One region of the Cupriavidus sp. PET2-C1 genome, then DNA from elsewhere that is predicted to be linked to it. Evidence: predicted binding sites of a transcription regulator. Region 1 holds the regulator's gene; each other region holds the start of a gene.

Evidence for each region. The regulator sigma-54, encoded in region 1, starts transcription at its own class of promoters, with help from an activator protein. The targets are predictions, from matches to a motif close to TGGCANGNAANCTGCTTT.
Region 2: a site for sigma-54 is predicted at 4,224-4,241, ahead of urtA (urea ABC transporter substrate-binding protein). Genes of this name have one in related genera too.
Region 3: a site for sigma-54 is predicted at 1,946-1,963, ahead of ACX12D_RS29025 (ATP-NAD kinase family protein). Genes of this name have one in related genera too.

Annotation. Positions count from the first base shown of each region.
Region 1 covers NZ_CM137259.1:489,480-499,121, reverse strand. Annotated here, with positions in the region: gene ACX12D_RS02300 (monovalent cation:proton antiporter-2 (CPA2) family protein) at 1-751, opposite strand, end outside; gene ACX12D_RS02295 (KpsF/GutQ family sugar-phosphate isomerase) at 903-1,886, shown strand; gene lptC (LPS export ABC transporter periplasmic protein LptC) at 1,902-2,528, shown strand; gene lptA (lipopolysaccharide transport periplasmic protein LptA) at 2,583-3,227, shown strand; gene lptB (LPS export ABC transporter ATP-binding protein) at 3,252-4,037, shown strand; gene ACX12D_RS02275 (RNA polymerase factor sigma-54) at 4,173-5,648, shown strand; gene hpf (ribosome hibernation-promoting factor, HPF/YfiA family) at 5,698-6,048, shown strand; gene ptsN (PTS IIA-like nitrogen regulatory protein PtsN) at 6,431-6,886, shown strand; gene hprK (HPr(Ser) kinase/phosphatase) at 6,922-7,893, shown strand; gene ACX12D_RS02255 (PsiF family protein) at 8,081-8,431, shown strand; gene rapZ (RNase adapter RapZ) at 8,551-9,468, shown strand; gene ACX12D_RS02245 (LON peptidase substrate-binding domain-containing protein) at 9,535-9,642, shown strand, end outside.
Region 2 covers NZ_CM137259.1:1,308,837-1,318,478, reverse strand. Annotated here, with positions in the region: gene urtC (urea ABC transporter permease subunit UrtC) at 1-1,073, opposite strand, end outside; gene urtB (urea ABC transporter permease subunit UrtB) at 1,073-2,710, opposite strand; gene urtA (urea ABC transporter substrate-binding protein) at 2,903-4,168, opposite strand; gene ACX12D_RS05980 (flavin-containing monooxygenase) at 4,517-6,004, shown strand; gene ACX12D_RS05975 (SDR family oxidoreductase) at 6,117-6,869, shown strand; gene ACX12D_RS05970 (alpha/beta fold hydrolase) at 6,915-7,751, shown strand; gene ACX12D_RS05965 (MFS transporter) at 7,761-9,062, shown strand; gene ACX12D_RS05960 (MaoC family dehydratase) at 9,130-9,609, opposite strand.
Region 3 covers NZ_CM137260.1:2,001,493-2,011,134, forward strand. Annotated here, with positions in the region: gene ACX12D_RS29020 (thiamine pyrophosphate-dependent dehydrogenase E1 component subunit alpha) at 1-775, opposite strand, end outside; gene ACX12D_RS29025 (ATP-NAD kinase family protein) at 787-1,911, opposite strand; gene ACX12D_RS29030 (sigma-54-dependent Fis family transcriptional regulator) at 2,165-4,189, opposite strand; gene ACX12D_RS29035 (haloacid dehalogenase type II) at 4,453-5,238, opposite strand; gene ACX12D_RS29040 (aldo/keto reductase) at 5,266-6,231, opposite strand; gene ACX12D_RS29045 (methyl-accepting chemotaxis protein) at 6,542-8,113, shown strand; gene ACX12D_RS29050 (AraC family transcriptional regulator) at 8,234-9,016, opposite strand; gene ACX12D_RS29055 (EamA family transporter) at 9,147-9,642, shown strand, end outside.

The DNA of each region.
Region 1 (9,642 bases):
CGGCCATGAAGGCGCCCAGCGCCATCGACAGGCCGAGCCGCTCGGTCAGCGCGGCCATGCCCAGCGTGACCAGCAGCAGGTTGAGCATGAACAGTTCTTGCGAGCGGCGCGCCGCCACGATGTGGAACCAGCGGCTCATGAGACGCTGGCCGACGAAAAAGATCAGGCTCAGGGCCACCACGATCTTCACCGTGGCCAGGCCCAGCGCCATCATCAGGTCGCCCGGATCGCGCGAGAGCGCCGGGATCACGATCAGCAGCGGCACCACGGCCAGGTCCTGGAACAGCAGGATGCTGATGATGTTGCGCCCGTGCTCGCTCTCCAGCTCCAGCCGCTCCGACAGCATCTTGGACACGATGGCGGTGGATGACATGGCCAGCGCGCCGCCCAACGCCACCGAGGCCTGCCAGGACAGCGGAAACAGCCAGTTGAACGCCCAGCTCGCCGGAATCACGGCCAGGAGCGACAGCACCACCTGCGAGCCGCCCAGGCCGAAGACCTGCCGCTTCATCGCCTTGAGCTTGCCCAGGCTGAACTCCAGGCCGATCGAGAACATCAAAAAGACCACGCCGAACTCGGCCAGGTATTTGGTTTGCGCGGTATCGCTGGCCAGGCCGAGCGCGTGCGGCCCGATCAGGATGCCCACGACCAGGTACCCCAGCATCGGCGGCAACTGCAACATGCGAAACGCGACCACGCCAAACACGGCGGCGGCCAGCAGGACAAGGGTAAGGTCCAGCGGAGAGTGCATCGACAGGGTCAGGGTACGCCGCGCCGGGCACCGGGCCGGCCCGGTGCGGGCGGCCCTGCCGGCGGATTACGGCAAGCGCGATGGCCGCTCCGGCCGCCCGATCCCAGGAACAGCCCAAGCGCCATCGCATTCGTTGGTATACTTCGTCGCCATGATAGCTAATTTCAATGCGGATCGAGCACTTAGGCTCGCTCGCGAAACCCTCCAGATCGAAGCCGACGCCGTCGCTGCCCTCGCAGGCCGCCTGGACGACGGATTTGCGCAGGCCGTGCAACTGACGCTCAATTGCAGCGGGCGCGTGGTCGTGTCCGGCATCGGCAAGTCGGGCCACATCGGCCGCAAGGTCGCGGCCACGCTGGCCTCGACCGGCACGCCCGCGTTTTTCGTGCATCCGGCCGAAGCCAGCCACGGCGACCTGGGCATGGTCACGCGCGACGACGTGCTGATCGCCTTTTCCAATTCCGGAGAGACCGCCGAGTTGCTTTCGATCGTCCCGATCGTCAAGCGCATCGGCGCCAAGCTCATCTCCGTGACCGGCAACCCCGCCTCCACGCTGGCCAAGCTGGCCGACGCGCACCTCAATGCCGGGGTGGAAAAAGAAGCCTGCCCGCTCAACCTGGCCCCGACCGCCAGCACCACCGCCGCATTGGCGATGGGCGACGCGCTCGCGGTGGCGGTGCTGGATGCCCGCGGCTTCGGCGAGGAAGACTTTGCCCGCTCGCATCCGGGCGGCGCGCTCGGGCGCAAGCTGCTGACCCACGTGCGCGACGTCATGCGCAGCGGCAACGCGGTGCCCAAGGTGCGCGAGAGCACGCCGCTGGCACAGGCCCTGATGGAAATCACCCGCAAAGGCATGGCAATGACCGCGGTGGTGGACCCGGACGACCGCCTGATCGGCGTCTTCACCGATGGCGACCTGCGCCGCCTGCTCGAAACCCCGCGTGACTGGAAGACCGTACCCATCAGCGAGGTCATGCACCGCACACCGCATACCGTCGGGCCGGACCAGCTGGCCGTGGAAGCCGTGCAGGTGATGGAGGCGAACCGCATCAACCAGATGCTGGTGGTCGACGCGGAGCGGCGCCTGGTCGGCGCGCTCCACATCCACGACCTGACCCGCGCCAAGGTCATCTGAGGCCAGCCCATGCCCATGCGGGAAATCCTGTCCTCCCTGAGCCGGCTTGCCATGCGAGCCCTGCCCCTGCTGCTGATGGCACTGGTGGCGGGCAGCACCTTCTGGCTGGTGCAGGTCAACTCCCCGAAAGAAGCGGACACCGGGACGGTAGGCAAGAAGCATGAACCGGATTACTACATGATCCGTTTTTCCGCGACCGAGCTTGCCGAGGACGGCAACACCAAGCTGCGCTTCACCGGCGACAAGATGATCCACTTCGAGGACGACCAGACCTACGAAGTGACGCGCCCGGCCATGCGCTCCTACGAAATCGACCGTCCGCCCGTCACCGGCCACTCCGATCGCGGCACGATGAACGCGGAAGGCTCGGTCATCGACCTGTTCGGCAATGCCTTCATCGTGCGTGCCCAGGGCCCCGAGCCTGCCAAGGACCCACAGATGACGGCCGCCTCGGAGTATTTCCAGGTGCTGGTGAACGATGACATCGTCAAGACCGACAAGGCTGTCAAGCTGACCCGCGGCCCGTCGGTGATGACCGCCAACGGACTGGTCTTCAACAATGTCACTCGCGAAGTACAATTGCTGGGTAACGTACGCGGCACCATCATCACGGGGCCGCCGCCGGCAAGTCCCGCGAAGTAGCCCTGAAGCCGCCCGCGGGCACCAGCCGCCCGCGTCAACCGCCATCACGCCAACATGAACCCATTCCCGACGACTTCGTCCTGTCTGCGCCGCAGCACGGCCGCTTTGCTGACGCTGGCCGCCGTCCTTGGCCTCACGCTGGCCGCGCCCGCCAGCGCCGAAAAGGCCGACCGCGAAAAGCCGCTGGTCCTGGAGGCCGACAATGCCAGCTACGATGACGTCAAGCAGGTCTACGTACTGACCGGCAACGTGGTGCTGACCAAAGGCACCATGGTGCTCAAATCCGACGCGGCCGAAGTCCGCACCGATCCCGAGGGCTACCAGTACGCGGTCGCGACCTCAAAGGGCGGCAAGCAAGCCTATATCCGCCAGAAGCGCGACAACGTCGACGAGTACATCGACGGCTGGGGCGACCGCATCGAATATGACGGCAAGCAGGAGTTGTCCAAGCTGATCGGGCGCGCCCGCATGGCTCGCCTGGCCGGCGCCAAGCTGGTCGACGAGATCCGCGGCGCGGTGATCACCTATGACAGCCGCAACGAGTTCTACACGGCCAGCGGCGGCGCCGAGAACGCGACCGCGGGCAGCCCGTCGGGCCGCGTGCGCGCCGTGCTGTCGCCGCGCCAGGAGCAACCCGCCAGCGGTGCCGCAGCCAACCCGCTGCCGCTCAAGCCGGCCACGGCTCCCGTCAACCCCTGACCCACGGATTCTGACTTCACCTTCATGACCGCTACCCAAACCGCACCGTCCCAGCCCGCCACCCTGAAGGACAGCAGCACGCTGGTCGTGCGCCACCTGAAGAAGCGCTACGGCTCGCGCACCGTGGTCAAGGACGTGTCGCTCGACGTGAAGAGCGGCGAGGTGGTCGGCTTGCTGGGCCCCAACGGCGCGGGCAAAACCACGTCGTTCTACATGATCGTGGGGCTGGTGGCGCTGGACGAGGGCGATATCGTGCTCGACGACAAGCACATCAGCGGCCTGGCCATCCATGAGCGAGCGCGCATGGGCCTGTCCTACCTGCCGCAGGAAGCCTCGGTGTTCCGCAAGCTCAATGTGCAGGAGAACATCCGCGCGGTGCTGGAGCTGCAGCTCAACGATGGCAAACCCCTGGGCAAGGCCGAGATCGAGCGCCGGCTGGACACCCTGCTGGATGACCTGCAGATTGCCCACCTGCGCGACAACCCGGCGCTGTCGCTGTCCGGCGGCGAGCGCCGCCGCGTGGAAATCGCCCGCGCGCTGGCCTCCGCGCCGCGCTTCATCCTGCTCGACGAGCCCTTCGCCGGTGTCGACCCGATCGCGGTGGGCGAAATCCAGCGCATCGTCAGCTTCCTCAAGGCACGCAATATCGGCGTGCTGATCACCGACCACAACGTGCGCGAGACGCTGGGCATCTGCGACCACGCCTACATCATCAGCGAAGGCGCGGTGCTGGCGTCCGGGCAGCCTGAGGACATCATCGCCAACGAGTCGGTGCGCAAGGTCTACCTGGGCGAGAACTTCCGCATGTAAGGGCGCGCGGCGCCTGCCGCGCATCGGCCCCCGGGCGGCTTCGGTGTCGCCTTTTATCCTTCAAACGATCATAGCGACATCAGCGATAGCAATTTCCGTTCCATCAGTACGGAAGTTGAGCATAAAATAGGTCGCATGAAACCGTCGCTACAGCTCCGCCTCTCGCAGCATCTCGCGCTTACGCCGCAACTCCAGCAGTCGATCCGGCTGCTGCAACTGTCCACGCTTGAACTGCAGCAGGAAGTGGAACAGGCGCTGACCGAGAACCCCTTGCTCGAGCGTGAGAACGACTGGCTGGACAGCCCGTTGCGCGTGTCTTCGGACGGCTCGGTGAACCTGCAGAGCGCGCCCGCGCCGGCGCCCGCCGATGGCCAGGGCACCAGCGAGAACCGCCCGGATGGCGCCCCCGAAGCCGACGACAGCTACTCCGACAGCAACGAGGACTACGGCAGCGATTGGAGCCTGGACGACTTCGCCCGCCGCCCGCAAGGCGAAGACGACGAAAAGACCCCGATGCAGCTGCGCGACGCCGAGCCCACGCTGCGTGAACACCTCATGGAACAGCTGGCGCCGCTCAAGATTTCCCTGCGCGACAAGGGGCTGGCTATCTTCCTGGTCGAATCCCTGGACGATGACGGCTACCTGAGCACCACGCTCGAGGAAATCTGCAGCGAGCTGCCGGAGGAGCTCGAGTTCGAGGTCGACGAGATCCAGGCTGTGCTCACGCTGCTGCAGAGCTTCGATCCGCCGGGCGTCGGGGCACGCAACGCCGCCGAGTGCCTGGCGCTGCAATTGCGCAGGCTCAAGCATCCGCAGCGCGAACTGGCGCTGAGCATCGTCACCAACCACCTCGAGCTGCTGGCGGTGCGCGATTACACGCGCCTTAAAAAGGCGCTGCAAGTGGACGAACCGGAACTCAAGGCCGCCCATGAACTGATCCGCTCGCTCGCGCCCTATCCCGGCCATGCCTACAGCCGGCCGGAAGCGGATTTCGTGGTGCCCGATGTTTTTGTTCGAAAGTTGAGCGGCGGATGGATCGCCCATCTCAACCCGGATGTGATGCCGCGGCTACGCATCAACGACATGTACGCGCAGATTTTGCGCGGTGCAAAAGGCGACGCGGGCGCGGCCGGATTGCAGCAAAAGCTGCAGGAAGCACGCTGGTTGATCAAGAATATCCAGCAAAGGTTCGACACGATATTGCGCGTCGCACAAGCCATTGTCGAACGTCAAAAGAACTTCTTCACCCACGGTGAAATTGCGATGCGCCCCTTGGTTTTGCGGGAGATTGCCGATACACTGGGTTTACACGAGTCCACCATCTCTCGGGTGACTACCAATAAATACATGGCAACGCCGATGGGGACTTTCGAGCTGAAGTATTTTTTCGGCTCTCACGTATCCACAGAAACCGGCGGCGCGGCCTCATCAACGGCAATCCGTGCGTTGATCAAGCAATTGATAGGAGCCGAAGACGCTAGGAACCCCTTGTCCGACAGCCGGATTGCCGAATTGCTCGGCGAGCAAGGCTTTGTGGTGGCACGGCGTACCGTTGCCAAATACCGCGAAGCGCTCAAGATTCCCGCGGTCAATCTCCGTAAGACTTTGTAGCCGAGCTGCATCGCCTGCCTGATGCAGCTCTTTCAGAAGGAGAAACGCTATGAACTTCAAGATCAGTGGACACCACTTGGACATCACGCCCCCTCTGCGTGAGTACGTGGAAACGAAACTGGAGCGTATCGTCAGGCATTTCGATCAAGTCATTGGCGTAAGTGTGCTGCTCTCTGTCGACAATACAAAAGAAAAGGACCGGCGGCAGTACGCGGAAATCAATCTACATCTCAAGGGCAAGGACATCTTTGTCGAAGCGCATCATGAAGACCTGTATGCCGCTATCGACGCACTGGTCGACAAGCTCGACCGGCAGGTGATTCGCCACAAGGATCGCGTGCAGAGCCACGACCGTGAAGCGGTCAAGTATCAGATGGCCGCATCGCAGATGCAGCAATGACCGTGCCTGGCGGCCCACATACCGGGCCGTCGGTGTCAGTCCCTTGAAAAATGGAATCAAGCCGCGCCCAGAGCGCGGCTTTTTCATTGCGGCCTACCCAATCGGGGCACACAGGGGATTCCGCAACGCATATGTACCGGTGTATGCTGTGCAATACATAGTTGACTGGCCTAGCCATTCCGGTGCATGCAGCACCGCTTGAGCGCATCGGCTATTGCAATGCACAAAGCGGAAGCGGGCCTGCTCTATAATGGCCAGACGCCCGACACCGGCATGGGGGACAACCGGTGGAAACCTCGGGCCTTGGTTTTTATCCACTTTCCGCCCGGCGGGACGCCTCCTGGCCCCGGGCCTGCTTACTAGAAAACCCTGCGCATTCCACATGAATCGTTTGGCTAAATTGCTGCCACCCGGCAACATCAACCTCGACGTCAGCGTCACCAGCAAGAAGCGCGTGTTCGAACAGGCCGGGCTCCTCTTCGAGAACAACCATGGCGTAGCGCGCGCGACCGTGACCGACAACCTGTTCGCCCGCGAGTCGCTGGGGTCCACCGGCCTAGGCGCGGGGGTTGCAATCCCCCACGGCCGCATCAAGGGACTGAAGCAGCCGCTGGCCGCCTTCATGCGCCTGGCCGAGCCGATCCCCTTCGAGTCGCCCGACGGCAAGCCGGTCGCGCTGCTGATCTTCCTGCTGGTGCCCGAACAGGCCACCCAGCAGCATCTGGAAATTCTCTCCGAGATCGCCCAGTTGCTGTCCGACCGCGAGATGCGCGAAGGACTGGCTACCCTGCCCACCCCCGACGACGTGCACCAGTTGCTGACGCAATGGCACCCTTGATCCGGCACTGAAAGCCCGCCCCTGAAAGCACCCGAATGGAACTCACTGGCGTCACCTCGCAGTCGATCTTCGACGACAACGCAGCCGATATCAAACTCTCCTGGGTAGCAGGACTGGAGGGTGCGGACCGCGCCTTCGATGTCGAGTTTGCGCGTGAAGCCACGTCCGCGGCCGATCTCGTCGGCCACTTGAACCTGATCCACCCGAACCGGATCCAGGTGCTGGGCAAGCCCGAAATCACGTATTACCAGCGCCTCGATGACGAGATGCGCAAGCGCCAGATGGGCGAGCTGATCCTGCTGGAGCCGCCGTTCCTGGTGATCGCCGACGGCATGGAGCCGCCGCCCGACCTGGAACTGCGCTGCACGCGCTCGTCCACCCCGCTGTTCACCACGCCGGTGTCTTCGGCCGCGGTGATCGATCACCTGCGCCTCTATCTGTCGCGCATTTCCGCGCCGCGCGTAACCATGCACGGCGTGTTCCTCGACATCCTCGGCATGGGCGTGCTGGTGATGGGCGAATCCGGCCTGGGCAAGAGCGAGCTCGGCCTGGAACTGATCTCGCGCGGACATGGGCTGGTGGCGGACGATGCCGTCGATTTCGTGCGCCTCGGGCCGGACTTCATCGAGGGCCGCTGCCCGCCGCTGCTGCAGAACCTGCTGGAAGTGCGCGGCCTGGGCCTGCTCGACATCAAGACCATCTTTGGCGAGACCGCGGTACGCCGCAAGATGAAGCTCAAGCTGGTGGTGCAGCTGGTACGCCGCAACGATGGCGAATTCGAGCGCCTGCCGCTGGACTCCCAGTATCTCGACGTGCTCGGCCTGCCTATCCACATGGTCAAGATCCAGGTGGCGGCCGGTCGAAATCTCGCCGTGCTGGTCGAGGCCGCCGTGCGCAACACCATCCTGCGCTTGCGCGGCATCGACACGCTGCGCGACTTCATGGACCGCCAGCGCGCCGCGATGCAGGCCGATGTCGCATCGCGGGGCCAGGGCCGGCTACTCTAGGCTTGGCAGGCCCACGTCATGCGACCACGACGGGGCCGTTTGCAATTGCTTACATCCGGCCGCGCTTCAATGGTCAACGCGATTGGGGCATAGGCCGTTTTGTGCAGTAATGGGCATTGGGCCCAGCCCGAGTTGCCGAGCCGACAGGCCAGCAGCCATGAAGTTTTCCACAGCCAGGAGAGCAAGCATGAAAAAATTGATCGCGATGTGCGTGCTGGTAGCCCCGCTTTTTGCCACCGGCGCCTTCGCCCAGAATGCACCGGCAGCGGCCCCCGCGGCACCCGCTGCCGCAGCTGCACCCGCTGCACCCGCTGCAGCTAACACCCAGCAGGACAAGATGAAGGCTTGCAACACGCAGGCCACCGGCAAGAAGGGCGACGAGCGCAAGGCCTTCATGAGCAACTGCCTGTCCAACAAGCCCGCAGCCGCACCCGCCAAGAACAGCCAGCAGGAAAAGATGAAGTCCTGCAACGCCCAGGCCACCGGCAAGAAGGGCGATGAACGCAAGGCCTTCATGAGCGACTGCTTGTCCAAGTAAGCTACCGGCATCATTTGCGGCGCGGACGTGTAAAAATGGCGAACCTTTTCGGTTCGCCATTTTTACTGGCACGGCGCCGTCATGACGGCGTCATCACCTGATGTTATGCTTGTCGTGCTATGCGCATCATACTTATCACCGGGATCTCCGGCTCCGGCAAATCCGTTGCCTTGAACGTACTGGAAGACGCGGGCTACTACTGCGTCGACAACCTGCCGGCGCAGTTTATCCCGGAGCTGGCCCAGTACCTGGCGGCGCAGGGCTACACCCATCTGGGCGTCGCCACCGATATCCGTAGCCGCGAATCGCTGGACAAGCTGCCCGGCACGCTGCGCGACCTCGCCTCTGAACACCAGGTGCGGGTGGTCTTCCTGACCGCCAATACCGATGCGCTGGTGCAGCGTTATTCCGAGACAAGGCGGCGCCATCCGCTGTCGATGCGCGCAGCCATGGCTAGCCTCTCGGCCAATCCCAAGAACGAGAATCTCGCCGACAGTACCGCCGAGGCCGCACTCAACGACACCTCGCTGATCGAGGCCATCGAGATGGAGCGCGAGCTCCTGAGCCCGCTGGCGGAGGCTGCGCACCGCATCGACACCAGCAATGTGCGCACCAATACATTGCGCGCGTGGATCAAGGAATTCGTGCGCGGCGATGACCTCAAGCTCACATTGCTGTTCGAGTCGTTCGGCTTCAAGCACGGCGTGCCCAGTGACGCCGACCTGGTGTTCGACGTGCGCTCGCTGCCCAACCCCTACTACGACCTGGCGCTGCGCCCGCTGACCGGCCGCGACGAGCCCGTGATCGACTTCCTGCAAAGCCAGCCGATGGTGCTGGCCATGGCCGAGGACATACGCGCCTATGTGGAAAAGTGGCTACCAAGTTTCATCGCTGACAATCGCAGTTACCTGACCGTCGCAATCGGTTGCACTGGCGGGCAGCATCGCTCCGTGTACATCGCGGAAAGACTTGCCAACTATTTTCGTGCCCATGGTAATGTGCTGGTGAGACACCGCGAGCTCGCGCCGGGCGGCTAAACACCGCACCGCCAGGTTTCGCGGTCAGGCTCGGCAATTCTCGCCCGAAACCTTTGCTGGCTCAGCATGTCCTCACCCGCCACACCCGGCTCATCCACTTCATTCGCCGCCTCGCACAGCACCTCGGCGGGGCCTACGCTGGATGGCCTGCCGCTGTTTCCGCTGCATACCGTA
Region 2 (9,642 bases), 820 kb from region 1:
ACCAGCACGAACATCGCGCCCAGCAGGAACAGCCAGTACTCCGCGAAGTAAGCCGTGAACATGGTCTTGGCGCCGTTGACGATAAAGGCGCCGATGATCGGGCCGATCAGCGTGCCGCGTCCGCCCACGGCCACCCAGACCGCCATCTCGATGGAGTTGGCCGGGGACATCTCGCCCGGGTTGATGATGCCCACCTGCGGCACGTAGAGCGCGCCGGCGATGCCGCACAGCACGGCCGAAAAGGTCCACACGAACAGCTTGTAGCCAAGCGGGTTGTAGCCCGAGAACATCACGCGCATCTCGGCGTCGCGGACCGCGGTCACGACCCGGCCGAGCTTGGACGTCACGATGTAGCGGCAGGCGATGAAGCCGGCCAGCAGGGCAAGGAACGTCAGCACGAACAACGCCGTGCGGGTCTGCGGCGCGGCCACGGCAAAGCCGGCGATGCGCTTGAAATCCGTGAAACCGTTATTGCCGCCAAAACCCGTCTCGTTACGGAAGAACAGCAGCATGGCGGCGTACGTCATGGCTTGCGTGATGATGGACAGGTACACGCCCTTGATGCGCGAGCGGAAGGCGAAGAAGCCGAACAGCCACGCCAGCACGCCCGGCACCAGCACCACCAGCAGCATCGCGTAACCGAGATGCTCGGTGCCGTGCCAGAACCACGGCATCTCCTTCCAGTCGAGGAACACCATGAAGTCGGGCAGGTCGCTCTTGTAGACGCCTTCGCGGCCGATGCTGCGCATCAGGTACATGCCCATGGCATAGCCGCCGAGCGCGAAGAACAAGCCGTGGCCGAGGCTGAGAATGCCGCAATAGCCCCACACCAGGTCCAGCGCGATCGCGGCCAGCGCGAAGCACATGATCTTGCCGATCAGCGTCAGCGCATAGGCCGACAGATGCATGGGATGGCCTTCGGGCACCAGCAGCGCGCACACCGGCACGCCGATGCCCACCACCAGCGCGATCACCAGCAACGCCGTCCAGCTGCGCCCGGAGAACAGCGGCTGGCGCTCCGGCACGGCCAGCCGGAAACCCGCCGTGGATGGATTCGAGAGAGAAGTCTTCATCATGCCTCCGCGCTGCGCCCTTTGAGCGCGAACAGTCCCTGCGGGCGCTTCTGGATGAAGAGCACAATCAGCACCAGGACAAAGATCTTGGCCAGCACCGCGCCATAGAACGGCTCGATGAACTTGTTGATCAGGCCCAGCCCGAAAGCACCGATGATGGTACCCGCGAGCTGCCCAACGCCGCCCAGCACCACCACCATGAAGGAATCGATGATGTAGGCTTGGCCAAGGTCGGGGCCGACATTGCCGATTTGCGACAGCGCGCAGCCGCCCAGGCCGGCGATGCCCGCGCCAAAGGCAAAGGCGTAGCTATCCACCTTCCAGGTGCGCACGCCAACGCAAGCCGCCATGGTGCGGTTCTGCGTGGTGGCCCGCACGAACAGGCCAAGGCGGGTACGGTTGAGCACAGCCCAGGCCACCGCCACCACCGCCAGCGCAAACACGATGATGACCATGCGGTTGTACGGCAGCACCATGCCGGGCAGCCATTCGATGCCGCCGCTCATCCAGGATGGATTGGCCACTTCCACGTTCTGCGCGCCAAACAGCGTGCGCACCGCCTGCATCAGCAGCAGGCTCACGCCGAAGGTGGCCAGCAGCGTCTCCAGCGGGCGGCCGTAGAGATGGCGCAGCACCAGCCGCTCCAGCACGAAGCCGACCACGGCGGAGGCGAGGAACGATGCGGGCAGCGCGAACAGCAGGTACCAGTCGAACGCGCTGGCAAAGTGCGCGCGGAACACACCCTGCACCATGTACGTGGCGTACGCGCCGATCATCAGGAATTCGCCGTGCGCCATGTTGATGACGCCGATCAGGCCGTAAGTGATGGCCAGCCCCAGTGCGGCGAGCAGCAGCACGCTGCCCAGGCTCAAGCCGGCAAAGAGGTTGCCGATCAGCTCGGCGCGGCGCTGGTCGCCGCGCAAGGCATCGAGCGCCTGCTGCGCGGCGCCGCGCAGTTCGGCGTCGGGCTCGCGAAATTTGCCGGCGGCGTCCTTTTCCAGCAGCGGCTGCAACTTCTGGCGGCTCTGCGGATTGCTGTCGCGCCCGAGGATGCGGATGGCTTCGAGGCGATCGTCGCGGTTGCCCTCGGCCAGCACGATATTGGCCCAGATCACATCGAGCTTGGCGCGCAGGCCGGCATCGGCCTCGGCCTTGCGCGCGGCCTCCACCACCGGGCGCGATGCGCTGCCCGGCTGGTCCAGCAGCGTATTGACGGCCTGCGTGCGCACCGCCGCATCGGGCGATTGCAGCAGCGTGCTGCTGGCGGCACTGTCCACCATCGCCCGCAGGCTGTTGTTCAGGGTGAGCGCTTCGAGGGCGTCGGGCTTGACCGTGACCGGCGTGCCGCTGATCGCGTCCACCAGCTTGTCACCGTCCTGGCGCACCATGCCGACGCCGGGCGCATATTGCAGCGTATCGTCCTGCAAGGCCTTGAGGATGGGGCCGGCCTGCGCCACCGGCGCCTTGGTCAGTGCGGCGATTGCGGCGGTCTTGGCGTCGAAGTCGTCTTCGGCCAGCGGCTTCAGGTCGGCCTGCGTGAGCGGCGCGGCCCACAGCGGGCACGCGGCCAGCAGGAGCAGCGCGGCCAGCATGGCGCGCAAACGTGAAGCGAGAGAGAACGATAAGGGTCGGTGCATAAGGTTTGCGAGTCGCGCGCGGCGAAGCACGCGCGTCACCTTGATCGGCGTGACGATTTGCCGCCACCGCACCGAAGCGGCGGACAGCATGCGAAGAGGCAAAGGCACTGCCTGGCGCCCTCCCCGCCCTCCCCAGCCACGCGGCCAAGCAGGAGAGCAAAAGAGCAGGAGAGCGCCAGGCGGGAGCCCTGCTTACATCACCTTGTCCGGCTTGCCTTCGTTACCCGCGATGAACGGGCTCCACGGCTGCGCACGCACGGCCTTGGGCGTCTTCCACACCACCGTGAACTGGCCATCGCCCTTGATCTCGCCGATCATCACCGGCTTGTACAGGTGGTGGTTCTCGCCCATGGTCAGGGTGAAGCCGTCCGGCGCCTTGAAGGTCTGGCCATACATCGCGGCACGCACCTTGTCGGGATCGGTCGTGCCGGCCTTCTTGACCGCTTGCGCCCACATATGGATGCCCACGTAGGTGGCTTCCATCGGGTCGTTGGTCACGCGCTTGTCGCCGCCCGGCAGGTTGTTCGCCTTGACCCACGCCGCCCATTGCTTCTTGAAGGCTTCGTTTTCCGGGTTCTTGACCGACATGAAGTAGTTCCATGCGGCCAGGTGGCCCACCAGCGGCTTGGTGTCGATGCCGCGCAGTTCTTCCTCGCCCACCGAGAACGCCACCACCGGCACGTCCTTGGCCTTCAGGCCGGCGTTGCCCAGCTCCTTGTAGAAGGGCACGTTGGAGTCGCCGTTGATGGTGGAGATCACGGCGGTCTTGCCGCCTTGCGAGAACTTCTTGATGTTGGCGACGATGGTCTGGTAGTCGCTGTGGCCGAACGGCGTGTAGACCTCTTCGATGTCCTTGTCCGCCACGCCCTTGCTCTTCAGGAAGGCACGCAGGATCTTGTTGGTGGTGCGCGGGTAGACGTAGTCGGTGCCAAGCAGGAAGAAGCGCTTGGCGCCGCCGCCTTCCTTGCTCATCAGGTATTCCACCGCGGGAATGGCCTGCTGGTTGGGCGCCGCGCCGGTGTAGAAGACGTTCTTGGACATCTCCTCGCCTTCGTACTGCACCGGATAGAACAGCAGCGAATTCAGCTCTTCATAAACAGGCAGCACCGACTTGCGCGAGACCGAGGTCCAGCAGCCGAACGTGACGGCAACCTTGTCCTTGGTGATCAGCTGGCGCGCCTTCTCGGCGAACAGCGGCCAGTTGGAAGCGGGATCGACCACGACCGGCTCGAGCTTGCGGCCAAGCACGCCGCCACTCTTGTTGATCTCGTCGATGGTCATCAGCGCCACGTCCTTGAGCGAAGTCTCGGAAATGGCCATGGTGCCGGACAGCGAATGCAGGATACCGATCTTGATCGGTTCCTTGGACTGCGCCAATGCCAGCGGGCTCACGCCTGCCGTTGCAAACAAGGCCGCGGCGGCTACCGCCGACAGCTTCAGCATGTCACGTCTTTTCATTGCAGCTCCCAGATTGTCGTGTTGGATAAAGGAACAACGCACCCCGGGTACTTCTTCTGCAACTAGCATGCCATGGCATACAAGCTTGTATACAAGGCTGTGTACACGGCCTGGCGCGCCTCCAGAGGCCGCCAGGCCACCCATCGCACCACGGTAGTGCGCAAGCGTCACGCACCAAGCCTGTGCGCCGCCGCCGGCTGATTCAGATTGGGGCACATGGGGGCACGCATGCTGCACCGTGACTTGCCCGAATCCGCAATCGGCTCTATGGTGGCCTCTCGATTGCGCGCCACGGCGTTGCCGCACGCGCCGCGACTACCCATAAAAAAGCACGACGGAGACAGCCCATTGAAAGCGTCAACGACGCCCGGCGCGGACCAGATCGTCATCATCGGCGCCGGCGTGGCCGGCATGTGCATGGGCATCAAGCTCAAGCAAGCCGGCATCCATGACTTTGTCGTGCTGGAGAAGGCCGGCACGGTGGGCGGCACCTGGCGGGACAACACCTACCCGGGCTGCGGCTGCGACATTCCCTCCCATCTTTATAGTTTTTCGTTCGCGCCCAAGCCGGACTGGTCCAGCGCATACTCGCCCCAGCCGGAGATCCATCGCTACCTGCAGCACTGCGCCGAGCGCTTCGGGCTGCTCGGGCATATCCGTTTCGGCACGGAGGTCACCGAGGCGCGCTACGACGCCGCCGCCTGCCTGTGGCGGGTGAGCACCAGCAACGGCGACACCATCGCCGCGCGCATCCTCGTCAGCGGCACCGGACAGCTCAACCGCCCGCTGGCGCCAGACATTGCAGGGCTGGACCGCTTTGCCGGCACGGCCTTCCATTCCGCGCGCTGGCGGCATGACGCCGATCTGCGCGGCAAGCAGGTCGCGGTGATCGGCAATGGCGCCAGCGCGCTGCAGTTCATCCCGCGCATCGCGCCGGAAGCGGGCAAGCTGACGGTATTCCAGCGCAGCGCCAACTGGGTGCTGCCGCGCAATGGCGAGGCCTATACGTCCGGACAACAGGCGCGCTTCGAACGCCACCCGTGGACGGCCCGGCTGCATCGCTGGCACCTCTACCTGCAGCGTGAACTGCGCTTCGGGCGCATGCAGCGGGACAGCGGCCGCAACCGGGAACTGGAAACGCTGGCGCGCCGCTACCTCGCGCACATGATCCCCGACCCGGTGCTGCGCGCCAAGCTCACGCCCGACTACCCGATCGGCTGCAAGCGCATCCTGATCTCCGACGATTTCTACCAGGCGCTCAAGCGGCCGAACGTCCATGTCGAGACCGCCCGCATCGAGCGCGTCGAAGCCGACGCCGTGGTCACGGCCGGCGGCGCCAGGCATCGGGCCGACGCCATCGTCTTCGCCACCGGCTTCGACGCCCGCTCCTTCCTCGCGCCGATCCGCATCACCGGCCGCCACGGACGCACCCTGGCCGATCAGTGGCGCGAGGATCCGGAGGCGTATCTCGGCATGACGGCGCCGGGATTTCCCAACCTGTTCGTGCTGTACGGCCCCAATACCAACCTGGGCCATAACTCCATCATTTTCATGCTCGAGTGCCAGGCGCGCTATGTCCTGCAGTGCATCCAGGCCTGCCGCGCGGCGCGCTTCGCCTCGATGGAGGTGCGCCCGGAGGTGGTGACGCGCTTCAACCAGGCGTTGCAGGCGGCCATCGGCCAGACCGCCTGGGCAGGCTCGTGCAGCAGTTGGTACAAGTCGGCCAGCGGCAGGGTCATCAACAACTGGTCGAGCCATGCCACGGCCTATTGGTGGAAGACGCGCAAGCCGGACTGGGGGCACTTCGTGCTGCGCCATGCCGGCGAGCGGCCCTAGCATTGCCCGGCCGCCGGCGCCTGCCACATCAACGACATCGACTACATCAACGACATCCACGACATCCACGACATCGATTGCATTGACACCCACCGTTCGAGGAAGACTTCACATGCAGCGGCTGCAAGACAAAGTGGTCATGGTCACCGGCGCCGCGTCCGGCCTGGGCGCGGCCTTCGCGCGCGCGGCGGCGCAAGCCGGCGCGCGCGTGGTGCTCGCCGACATCGACGATGCCGCCGGGCAAATCCTGGCGCAAGACGTGCAGGCGCATTACCAAAGGCTGGATGTCACCAGCGAGGCGGACTGGGAAGCCGCCATGGGCGCGGTGCGCGAACGGCACGGCAAACTGGACGTGCTGGTGAACAACGCCGGCATCGCGCTGCGCGGCTCGGTGGCGGATTGCACGCTGGCCGACTGGCAGCGCACGCTCGACGTCAACCTGACCGGCGTCTTCCTGGGCTGCCGCGCCGCGCTGCCGCTGATGGGCGCGGGCGGCTCCATCGTCAATGTTTCCTCGGTCTACGGCCAGGTGGGCGGCGCGCAGGTTGCCGCCTACTGCGCGGCCAAGGGCGGCGTCACGCTGCTCACGCGCTCCGCCGCCCTGCACGGCGCCACGCTCAAGCCGCCGGTGCGGGTCAACTCCATCCACCCGGGCTTCGTCGACACGCCGATGGTCCAGGGCGCGCTGGACCAGCGCGATGCCGGTGGCGGCACCGCACGCGCGCGCATCGAAGCCTTCACGCCCCTTGGCCGCCTGGCCACGCCAGAGGAAATCGTCGGCGTGTTCCTGCTGCTGGCCAGCGACGAGGGCCGCTACATCACAGGCTCGCAGTTCACGGTCGACGGCGGCATCACCGCCCAGTAAGCCTGCCTGCACCCAGCCCGCCAAGAGAACCCAAGGGAGTTCGACATGCAACGCCTGGAAATCGCGTCGGAGCCTATCCGAACCAGCCTGATCGAGGCCGGCACCGGACGGCCGACTCTTCTCGTACACGGCACCAGTTCCAGCGCGGAAACCAACTGGGCCGCCCTGCTGCCCGGGCTCGCGCTGCGCAGGCGCTGCCTGGCGCTGGACCTTGCGGGCTCTGGCGAAACCCGTGACGACGGCGCGCCGCTGACGCTCGATGCGCTGGTCGGACAGGTGCGCGACTGCATGGCGCTGGCGGGCGACTTGCCCGTGGACCTGGTCGGTTATTCGCTAGGCGGCGTGGTGGCCGCCGCCGCGGCCGCGCTGATGCCTGAGCGCGTGCGGCGCCTGGTCTTGTTCGGCGCCTGGGCGCGGACCGATAGCCGCATGCGCCTGCTGTTTACGCTGTGGCAGTCGCTGGCGCGCTCGGACCGCCATCAACTGGCGCGCATGGTCCTGCTCAATGGCGTATCGGAGGGTTTCATCGCGCGCATGGACGACGCCACCGTCGAGGGCATGCTGCGGCGCTTCGGCGCGGGCCTGGCACCCGGCAGCGACCGCCAGGCCGGGCTCGACGCCATCATCGACATCACGCCGCTGTTGCCCCGCATCCGCGCCGCCACGCTCGTGATCGGCATGCGCCACGACCAGATGGTGCCGCCGGCGCATTGCCGCGCGCTCGCCGCGGCAATCAGCGGCGCCAGCTACGCGGAGATCGACAGCGGGCACCTGGTGATGCTTGAGCAGCCCGAGCGCCTGCTCGCACTGATCGAGCAGCACCTGGATTCAGCGACCACCGCGACAAACGAGCGCCAAGCCAACACGTTGAACCGATCCTAAGGCCGACCGATGAAACCACTTGCGTCCTACCAGCCACGCAGCGCCTGGGCCATGGCCTCGATGCTGACCTGGCTTTCGCTCATCAACTTCCTCGACAAGATCGTGCTGGGCATGGTCGCCGTGCCGCTGATGGCAGACCTGAAGCTGCCGCCGGCCGAGTTCGGCCTGATCGCCAGCAGCTTCTTCTGGCTGTTCTCGCTATCCACCGTGCTGGTCGGCTTTCTGTCCAATCGCGTGGCCGCGCGCTGGCTGCTGCTGGCGATGGGCTTGTCGTGGGCCGTGCTGCAGGTCCCACTGGCGCTGGCGGGATCGGCCATGACCATCCTGGTGTGCCGCATGCTGCTTGGCGCGGCCGAAGGGCCGGCCTTCCCGATCTCCGTGCACGCGCTATTCAAATGGTTTCCGGACCACAAGCGCAACCTGCCGGTGGCGATGATCAACCAGGGGGCCACCGTAGGCCTGCTGCTGGCTGGACTGCTGATCCCGCTGGTGACGATCCGATGGGGCTGGCGCGCCAATTTCATGATCCTGGCCGGCATCGGCATGGCGTGGAGCGCAATGTGGCTCTGCGTGGGACGCGAGGGACCGCTCACGCAGGCAAGCGCACCACGCGCCGGCACCGCGGCCACGCCCGTGCGCCTGCCCTATCGGCGCATCTTCCGCGACCCGACCGTGCTGGCCTGCCTGGCCATCGGCTTTTGCGCATACTGGGCGCTGGCGCTGGGGCTGACCTGGCTGCCCGCCTACCTGGAAAAAGGCCTGGGCTTCGACCCGGTCACCACCGGGCGCTGGTATGCGGCCATCGTGGCCTCGGCCATGCCCGTTACGCTGATCCTCAGCTGGTTGTCGCAGCGCATGCTGCGCGCGGGCGCATCGTCGCGGCTCGCGCGTGGCGTGCTCATCTCGGTGGCCGCGCTGGCAGGCGGCGGCGTGTACCTGGCGATCGCATCGATCACGCTGGCGCCGGTGCCCAAGAGCTTGCTGATTGCCGTGGCGGCATGCCTGCCGCCCGTGGCGTTCGCCCTGACCCCGGCCATGCTCGCGCAGATCGTGCCAGAGGGCCAGCGCGGCAGCGTGTTGTCGATCCACACGGCGCTGATCACGCTGGCCGGCATCCTGGCGCCGGCGGTGGTGGGGCAACTGGTGCAGCGCCATGGCATGAACGGCGGCTTTGAAGCAGGCTTCACGATCAACGCCCTGCTGCTGCTGGCAAGTGGCGTGATTGGCTTGTGCTGGATCAATCCCGAGCGTTCCGCAAAGGCGCTGGCGGCCTCGCCGCAAGACATAGCGGCCGCACGTTTGCCGGCCTGAACCGCGCCTGGCGGAACAACCTCAACCAGACCGCGCCGGCCGTGGCGGCCGTCGCGGCCTGTCTGGCTTACGAATAGCGGCGGCTGATGGATTCCGCCACGCACACCGGCCGCTCGCTGCCCTCGCGCTCCACCGTGACTTCCCAGGTGGACTGGGCGCCAACCAGCGCGGGCGCGTTCGGCAGGGGCTCCAGGCGCTCCACCGAGAGCAGCTTCACGCGAGCGCGCAGGCGGCTGCCGACCGGCACCGGCGCGGTAAAGCGCACGCGGTTCAGGCCATAGTTGACACCCATCTTCACGCCCGGCATATCGAGCGCGTTGTGCATGAACGCCGGCAGCAGCGACAACGTCAGGAAGCCATGGGCCACCGGCCCGCCGAACGGCGATTCGCGGCGGGCACGCTCCACGTCGACGTGAATCCATTGGTGGTCGCCAGTGGCTTCGGCGAACTGGTTGACCTGCTGCTGGGTGATCTCGATCCAGTCGCTGATGGCCACTTCCTGGCCCTGCAGGCTTTCCAGTTCTTCGAGCGAAGCGATGGTACGCATGGTGTCTCCTTGTTGTACGCGTTATCTGTAGAA
Region 3 (9,642 bases), on a different replicon from region 1:
CGCCTTCGAAGTGGCCGTAGAAGCGGACCATCTTGCATTCCAGCAGGGCCGGGCCACCGCCTTCGCGGGCCCGCTTGATGACCTCGCCCGCCGCCTCATGCACCGCGAAGAAATCCGTGCCATCCACCGTCACGCCGGGAATGCCGAAGCCGGCGGCGCGGTCCACGTAGCTGTCCACTGCCGTGCCGTAGTCGCGTGCGGTGGATTCGGCATAACCGTTGTTCTCGATCACGAAAATCACCGGCAGGTTCCACACCGCGGCCAGGTTCAGGCTCTCCAGGAACGTGCCCTGGTTGGACGCGCCGTCACCGGCAAAGGTGATGCCGATCTCGCCCTTGCCGCGAAACTTGGCGGCCAGCGCGGCGCCGCAGACCAGCGGCGCGCCCGCGCCCAGGATGCCGTTGGCGCCCATCATGCCCTTGGACAGATCGGCGATATGCATGGAGCCGCCCTTGCCGTTGCAGGAGCCACCCTTGCGCCCGTAGATCTCCTTCATCATCGCCACCGGGTCGACGCCCTTGGCAATGCAGTGGCCGTGGCCGCGGTGGGTGCTGGCGATGCGGTCGCCGTCGCCCAGGTGGTGCAGGATGCCGACCCCGGCGGCTTCCTCGCCGGCGTAGAGGTGGACGAAGCCCGGGATGTCGCCGCGCCCGAAGTCCACGTGCAGGCGCTCTTCGAAATCGCGGATGGTGCGCATCCTGCGATAAACGGCGAGCAGTTCCTGCTTGTCGAGGGGCAGCGTGTTCCCGGTGGTACCGGATGCGTTGGCTGTCATGTCTGTCTCCTTCATGGTTTTGTGGTGGCGGTAGAAAGCTCGGTGAGTGGCTGGGGTGGGGAATGCTGCTGTTGCCGAGGTGGCGGCGCGCGCCCGCTGCGCATCAATCCGGCGGCGGCGGCGTAGCGCATGCAGGCCGCCACGTCGATGCTCAGGAAGGCGCGCTCGCGCAGCGTCACGGTGACCTCGTCCTGCGGGCCGAACACCAGCTCGCGCTCGCCGTCCAGCGCGACGATGCCAGCGCGCTGGCGCACACGGTGCGCTACACCGTCGGTCAGGCGCTCCCAGCCCGCGATGGGCACGGCGCGCAGCAGGCCGGGCGCAATCGGCGCGCGCAGCGCGAAGCGGCCCTCGCCGGGCGCTGCCAGCTCGATCGCCAGGCCCCCGGGCTCATGCCTGCCCACGGGTTCCAGCAAGCCGCCGATGGCGGACAGGCCAATCGCCTGCGGATCGGCGAAGGACACGTAGACCGCGCCCAGTGTCTCGGTCTTCCACAAGGCGCGCGCGCCGATGAAATGCTCGTGGGCGATCACCGCGTCGACCAGCGCGATGTCGTGGCGCACCTCGCCTTCGCCGGCAATCGTGATGTCCAGCCGCTTGTTGGCGGCCAGCGCATGCGCGGCGGGAATGCGGCCGCTGGCAAACAGCCCCGTGGCCAGCCCGGTGATGGTGGGCTCGCGCATTTCGGGGTAGGCGTTGTTGGTGCCGGTGGAGATGCCGGCAATCGGCACGTTGCCGCATTCGCGCACCACCGCGCGGTGGGTGCCATCGCCACCGAGCACGATGATGGCGGCAACGCCCGCCTCGCGCAGCATGCGTGCGGCCAGGAAGGTGTCGTCGACGCGCGCGGTGACCGGCATGTCAAGGTATTCCACGTCCGGCAGCGCGGCGTCCGGCCCCTGGCGGCGCGACAGGTGGCGCGCCAGCAGCACGCGCATGCCTTCGCGGTCCGGCATCATCAGTACGCGGCCGACCCCGCAGGCAGCCAGCGCGGCCAGCAGGCGCAGCACGATATTGACGCGGTCGGCCAGTTGCAGCGTGTTGGCGTTGGCGATCACGCGGCGGATATCGCGCGCGGAAATCGGGTTGGCGATGATGCCGACCAGTGGCCGGTCGGCCAGCGCTTGCTCACCCATGCCTGTCTCCTGTCTTTCTGGTTATGACAGGCATATCGCAATGGCCGTGCCACCCCGCATCGGCACGCCGGAGACGGCAAAAACTCGGGATTACCCCAGGAAAACACGGGGCGCGCAGTGACACTGCGGGCCGTGCGCACGCCGCAGCGTGACAGGTGTCACAGCATCACGTGTACAGGGGGGGGAACAGGTGTAGCGGGGATCTTGCGCCGGGCAGGGAAGGCGGCGCGGGCGAGCCGCGCCGCCATGCTCACTAATGCGTCGCGTCGCGCTGGTTGGGCGACGCGATGCCGTAGCGCGCCATGCGGCGGTACAGCGTCATCCTGCTCACGCCGATCTGGCGCGCCACCGCGCTCAGGTTCCAGCCAGCCGCGCGCAGGTATTGCATCAGCAGCATGCCTTCCGGCGGCAGCTGGTGCGGGTCGAAGCCGGGGGCCGGCAAGGCCGGCGCGCTGGCGGCCTCAGTGGCCGCGCTGCCCGGCGGGACGCTGGCGGAAACCGGAAGCAAGCCCTGCTGCGGCATCCCCTCGCCAATCCCCTCCGGGAGATCCTCCACCTCGATGTGGCCGTCGTCACAGACCGCCCGCGCGTACTCCAGCGCATTGCGCAGCTCCCGCAGGTTGCCGGGCCAGCGGTGCGCGTGCAGCCGCGCGCGCGCCGCGGGCGACAGGCTCACGGTAGCTGGCTTGCCGCCCGCGTCCAGCATCTTGCCGATCAGCCAGTCCAGGTCCGTGCGCTCACGCAGCGGCGGCAGCATCAGCCGCGCGCCGTTGAGCCGGTAGTACAAGTCCTCGCGAAAGCGCCCGCTGCTCACCAGCTGGTCCAGCGGATGGTGCGTGGCGGAAATCACGCGCAGGTTGACCGGCACCGGGCGCGCCGCACCGATGGCAAGCACCTCGCCCTCGGCCAGCACACGCAGCAGGCGCGATTGCAGCTCGCGCGGCATGTCGCCAATCTCGTCGAGAAACAGCGTGCCGCCGTCAGCCTCCTGGATCAGCCCGCGCTTGGGCCGCGAACCCGCGCCCGAAAAGCTGTTGGGCAGGTGGCCAAACAGTTCGCTCTCGATCAGGGATTCGGGAATCGCCGCGCAGTTCACCGCCACGAAAGGGCCGTCGCGGCGCGCGCTGGCCTGGTGCAGGGCCTTGGCCAGGTACTCCTTGCCGCTGCCGGTCTCGCCATTGATCAGCAGGTTGATGGGCGAATCCACCAGCTTTGCGGCCCGCAGCAATTGCTGCTGCAATGCGGCATCGCCACCGCACAGTGCGGCCAGCGGCGCCTGCAGCGGCGTGGCCCGCTCGGCGGTATCGCGCGCGCGCTGCCAGCGCAGCGCCGGCGGCATCACGCTCAGGTAAAGCTGCGCGCCGGTGCGGGCCAGCGCCAGCGCGCGCTGCTCGCTGGGGCGCGAATGCATGAAGCGGCCCAGCTCATCAAGCCGCGCCTCGAACAGCGACTCGAACGGCATGCCAAGCAGCGGCGCGCCACCCGGGGCCACGCCCAGCTCGGCCTCCAGCATCTGCTGCGCGCGGCGGTTATGGCCAACGATGCGGCCTGACGCATCGAGCGCGAGCAGGTATTCCGGGTTGACGTCGACAAATTCCGGCGCGGCGTTGAGCTTGAGGATCCAGTCTTCGCGGTGGCTGCGCACGAAGCTGGCGTTCTCGATCCGGCTGGCGTAGATGCGCACCATCTGCAGCGCCAGGCCCTGGCTGTCCTTGGCCTGCGGCGAGGTCAGCGCGGAAATGTCGAGGATGGCGCAGAGGCTGCCGTGCGAATCGAACAGCGGCGCGGCGGTGCAGGTCAGCGGAATATGGGTAGCGTCGAAATGATCCGCCTGGTGCACGGTCAGCGCCTGGCCGGTGGCCAGCGCGGTACCCACCGCGCAGGTGCCGGCGCCGGATTCGCTCCATTGCGCGCCCAGGTACAGGCCTGCGTGGCGCAGGCGGGCATCGGCGTTGGCGTCGCCCAGGTAATCCACCGTCACGCCCTGCGCGTCGGTCAGCAGCACGACGTAGCCCATGCCGGCAACCTGGCTATAGAGCGTCTGCAGCCCGTGGCGGGCAATCCGCGCAAAATCGTCGATGCGCTGCTGGTGCTCGCGCAGCCGGGTCTGCGGCAGGATGCGCGCCTCTTGCATGCGCGCCGGATCCAGCCCGTACTGATGCACGCAGCGCCGCCACGAATTCTGGATGATGGTTTCCGGCGCACGCACCATCGGCGCGCCGGCGCGGGTGGTGAGCTGGACTACCGTGTCGATGTGCTCGCGTTGCCGCAGGTCCATCGTGGTCTCCTTGTCGTCTCCTGGCGCGCTGCCGTGCCGGCGCGCACCAACTCCCGGCTCTGGCATGGCCTCTGTGGCGCCGCAGGGTTGCAGCGTGGGCGGCCGGGAGTCCTAATGTATCCGACAGGCAGCGGCTTGGGCAAACCCGATCGCACTGGCCGGGCGCGCGAGGCGCGCGCCAAGTGCAGCCAGCGCTCCACGGCGGGAGGCCGCAAAGGCAGGCTTTCCCGAGCCGATGTGCGCTGATTGGCGCGCGCGGGCGCTCAAACGCCCAGCCGCTCCGCCAGCGCCGTCAAGCTATCCACCACCACATCCCAGTCCGACTCGGCCGCCAGATCCTTCGCCTGGTTCGGCCCGTACTCCGTGGGCCGGTTGACATAGGCCGTCCGCATGCCATGCGAGCGGCCATGCCGCAGGTCATTGTTGTGCGCCGCAACCAGCATGACCTCCTGCGGCTGCAGGTCGAGGAAAGCCATCACGCCTTGATAGATCTCCGCCTCCGGCTTGAAGTGGCGCACGATGTCCGCGCTGAACACCGCGTCCCACGGCAGGCCGGCATGCTTGGCCGTGTCGACCAGGCACTGCACGCTGCCGTTGGAAAAGGTGGAGATGATGTAGCGCTGCTTTAGCCGGGTGAGGCCGGGCACGGTATCCGGCCAGCCGCAGAGGCGGTGCCAGGCGCGGTTGAGGTAGTCCTTCTCCGCTTCGCTGAGGTCCTCGATGCCGAACTGGTCAAGTAGCGCGTCGAGCCGTTCTCGGTGCAGCACGTCGATATTGGCCCACGGCCGCTCGCCCTTGCGCACGCGCTCCATGCCGGGCACGTAGCCGGCGCGCCAGGCGTCGGCAAAGGCGGTCCAGTCGGCCTCGATGCCTTTCTTCCGCCCGAACGCGGACAGGTCCGCAATCACGCTGGTACGCCAGTCCACCACGGTGCCGAATACGTCGAACACCAGCGCCTTGACCGCGCTCAGGTCCGCCGCGTTGTTGCCGGAGTTGCTGCCGGAGTTGCTGCCGGCGCTGTTGCCGTGGCGCATTCTGTTCTCATGCATCCCTTATCTCCTCCGGGGTAGGCCGGCTCAGGCGCTGGCTTGGTCCAGCAGTGCGATATCGCCGGCGCTCAGTGGCAAGCGCGTGGCGGCAATCAGGTCGCCCAGCTGCGCCAGCGAGGTGGCGCTGGCAATCGGCGCGGTAATGCTGGGGCGCGCCATCTGCCAGGCCAGCGCTACCTGCGTCGGGTTGGTGGCGGTGCGTGCCGCGACGTCGTCCAGCGCCGCCAGAATACGCAGGCCGCGCGCGTCGAGGTAGGCCTTGACGCGCTGGCCGCGCGCGCCGCTCTTGTCAAGGTCGGCCTCGGAGCGGTACTTGCCGCTGAGAAAGCCGCTGGCCAACGCATAGTAGTTGAACACGCCCAGGCCTTCGCGCAGCACCAGCGGCTCAAGCTCGGCCTCATACTCGCTGCGGGTATAGAGGTTGTAGTGCGGCTGCAGGCTCTCGTAGCGCGGCAGGTTGTGGCGGCGGCTGGTTTCCAGCGCCTCGGCCAGGCGCGCGGCGCCGTAGTTGGAGGCGCCGATGGCGCGCACCTTGCCGGCCTTGATCAGGCGGGCGTAGGCGTCCAGGGTTTCCTCGAGCGGCGTGTCCCGGTCTTCGTCGTCATGCGACTGGTAGAGATCGATGTAGTCAGTCTGCAGGCGCTGCAGCGACGCGTCGACGGCGCGTTCGATATAAGCGCGCGACAAACCCTTGCGGCCCTCGCCCATGTCCTTGCCCACCTTGGTGGCCAGCACCACCTCGGCGCGCTTGCCGCTGCGCTTGAACCACTTGCCGATGATCGCCTCGGACTCGCCGCCCTGGTTGCCCGGCACCCAGCGCGAGTACACGTCGGCGGTATCGATGAAGTTGAGCCCGGCGCCGACAAAGGCATCGAGCAGCTTGAAGGAGGTGGCCTCGTCGGCGCTCCAGCCGAACACGTTGCCACCAAATGCCAGGGGCGAGACTTCCAGCCCGGACCTGCCCAGTTTGCGTGTGGTGATGCTTGAGGTCATGCGTTTTGCTCCGCGGGTTGCATCGAGCCGCCCGTGATCCAGGCGCGGCGAAAGGCACATTGTAGGCAGGGATCGGAAAGCTTGCCGGGCGATAAAAAGCATCCCTTAAAGCACTTACCCTTCCAACGTATCTCTCCAACTTATCTCTCCACCCATTCAAGTCCCAACGGTGATGGGTCGTTAACCGGCTGTGGCCAGGCTATGCGCAGCGAGCGGATTCGTCTCGCCTGTGGCTCTCTGTCAACATCAAGGTCAGGCCGATGCCGCGCCGCCGGCGCAAACCGGCCGCCCATATCCGGTAAGCATGATCATGAATCGAATTTCCTTGAACGCCAAACTCTGGGCTGCGCTGGTGGCGATGTGGCTGGCCCTGCTCGCGCTGGGCACCTGGAGCGCCGTGCACACCCGCGCCACCATGATGGCCGAGCGCCGCGAGAGCCTGCAGTCGCTGGTGGCGACCGCCGAAGGCATCATCAAGCTCTACGTGGACCGTGCCGCCAAGGGCACCATGAGCCTTGAGGCCGCCCAGACCGCGGCCAAGGACGCGCTGCGCGTGATGCGCTTCGGCGACAAGGGCTACCTGTTCCTGCTCAACTCCAAGCCGCAGGTGGTGCTCAACCCCGGCCTGCCGGATACGGAAGGCAAGATCGTGGGCGACTTCAAGGATCCCGACGGCAAGCTGGTCTACCAGAGCATCGTCGATGCGGGCAAGGCGAGCGCGCGCGCCGGCGCCAGCCCCGATGACAGCTTCGTCACCTACCGCGGCCGCCTCCCGGGCACCGAAACGCCCGCGCGCAAGCTGACCTATGTGCGCTATGTGCCGGCCTGGGACTGGCACGTGGCCACCGGCGTGTTCCTCAAGGACATCGAAAGCAGCTTCCGCGACAACCTGATCTCCGCCGCGATCAGCACCTTGCTGATCGGCGCGCTGGTGTCGGCGTTCATGCTGGCCATCATGCGCACCGTGCGCAAGAGCCTGGGCGGCGAGCCGGCCTACGCCACCGAAGTGGTCACGCGCATTGCCGACGGCGACTTCACGGTGCCGGTGCGCATTCGCGCGGGCGACGAGCACAGCCTGCTGGCCGCCATGCAGCGCATGCAGCAGCGGCTGTCCGGCACGCTCGGCGAGATCCGCGGCGCGGCGGATTCGATCGCCTCGGCCACGCAGCAGATTTCCGCGGGCAATACCGACCTGTCGCAACGCACCGAGGAACAGGCCTCGGCGCTGGAGCAAACCGCATCGAGCATGGAAGAGCTGACGGGCATCGTGCGCCAGAACGCGGACAATGCGCGCCAGGCCAGCTCGCTGGCGGTCAACGCTTCCGATATCGCGCAACGCGGCGGGCAGGTGGTCAGCCAGGTGGTGACCACCATGGGCGAGATCAACGGCGCCTCGCGCCAGATCGTCGACATCATCGGCGTGATCGAGGGCATCGCCTTCCAGACCAATATCCTGGCGCTGAACGCCGCCGTGGAAGCGGCGCGCGCCGGCGAACAAGGCCGCGGCTTTGCCGTGGTGGCGGGCGAGGTGCGCAGCCTGGCGCAGCGCTCCGCCACCGCCGCCAAGGAGATCAAGGGCCTGATCGACAACTCGGTGGCCCAGGTGGACAACGGCTCGGCGCTGGTCGCCAAGGCCGGCCAGACCATGGAGGACATCGTTGGCGCGGTCAAGCGCGTGACCGACATCATGGGCGAGATCAGCGCGGCATCGAACGAGCAGAGCGCCGGTATCGAGCAGGTCGGCCAGGCGGTCAACCAGATGGACACCGTGACGCAGCAGAACGCGGCGCTGGTGGAACAGGCCGCCGCCGCGGCCGAAGCGCTGGCTGAACAGGCGCAATCGATGATGCGCTCGGTGGCCTCGTTCCGGCTGGCGGCTTAGGGGCGGGACTGGGAAAAGGGAGCCGGGAGCCGGAAGCAAGCCAGACAGCAAGAATGAGCCGCGCCACACCGGCGGCGGGCTCTTTTCATCAACGACGCCAGCATCTTTTGGAAACGGCCTCTAAGCCCTATGCGTGGCGAAGTATCGGCTGGGCACCTCACCCAGGACATGCTTGAAGACGGTCGCGAATGCACTTGCGCTGCTGTAACCCAGCTCCATGGCAACGCGCGTGACAGGTTCGCCTTTACCGAGCCGAACCACGGCCGCGAGCAGGCAGGCTTGCTGCCTCCATTCGATATAGCTGACGCCGGTGTGCAGCCGAAACTGACGGGTAAAGGTGCGGCGGCTCATGCCGGTGCGCTGCGCCATGTCGTCGATGCCGATTTCCAGCGAGGGGAATGCCAGGAACTCACGGCAAGCCCGATCAAGACGCGGCTCCGCGGGCAATGGCGCATTGAGTGATAGCGCGGGCATGGCCGCGATCTCGTGCAACAACAAACCCATCAGGTAGCCGTCGCGCCCGCTGGCTGCATAGCGCGTGGGCACCTCCAGCGCCTGCTCCAGCAATTGCCTCAACAGCGGCGACACGTCGCAGACCTGGCAATGCGCAGGCAGGCCAAGGCGCTGCACGGCCGGCGCGCGGATGTAGGTGTTGAGCATGGTGACCGGGCCGCGCATCTGCATGGCGTGAGGCAGCCGGGACGGCACCCAGACGGCGCGCTGGGGCGGCACCACCCAGTTGCCCTCATCGGTGAGTACCGTGATGACACCACGCGCGGCATAGGCGAATTGCCCGCGCTGATGGCGGTGCGATGGGAAAAGCTCGCCGTCCGCGTAGTCTCGTGCCGTCACGACAGCATCGCGCGGCGTGTTCTCGTAGGGATCGATGGTGGATTTCCGCATGGCCTGATTTTATGGCTTTTTGACCTGCAATCGAAAGCAGGCCATACGGATTTGCGGCAAATTTCCGCCGATGCCGGCGCTTTACGCTTGCAGCCCGGGAAGAGACACACCGACCATGCTGAGAAAACACTTGTTGCTGGCCGTCGTCGTGACGGCCGTCTGGGGATTCAACTTCCCCATCACCAAACTTGGGCTTGCCGGGATCGATCCACTGCTGTTGACGGCCATCCGTTTTACGCTGGCCGCTTTGCCGTGGGTGTTCTTCGTGAAACGACCGCAAGTGGCCTTCCATTGGCTAGCGGTCTATGGATTGATCTTCGGCGTGGCGATGTGGGCGTTGATCAATCTGGGGATCGCGATGGGCGTACCGCCCGGCAGCGCCTCGTTGTTGATCCAGTTCAGCGCGTTCTTCACGTTGGGCTGGGGCGTGCTGTTGTTCCGCGAGCGCCTGGCATTGCCCCAGTTGATCGGCATGGTGCTGGCTGCCATCGGGCTGGTGGGCATCCTGCTGGGCAGTCCCGGCAAGGCCACCACAATCGGTTTTGCATTGGTGATGGTCAGCGCCGTGGCCTGGAGCATCGGCAACATCGTCATCAAGGTGTCCAAGGTGCGCGAGATCTTCGCCT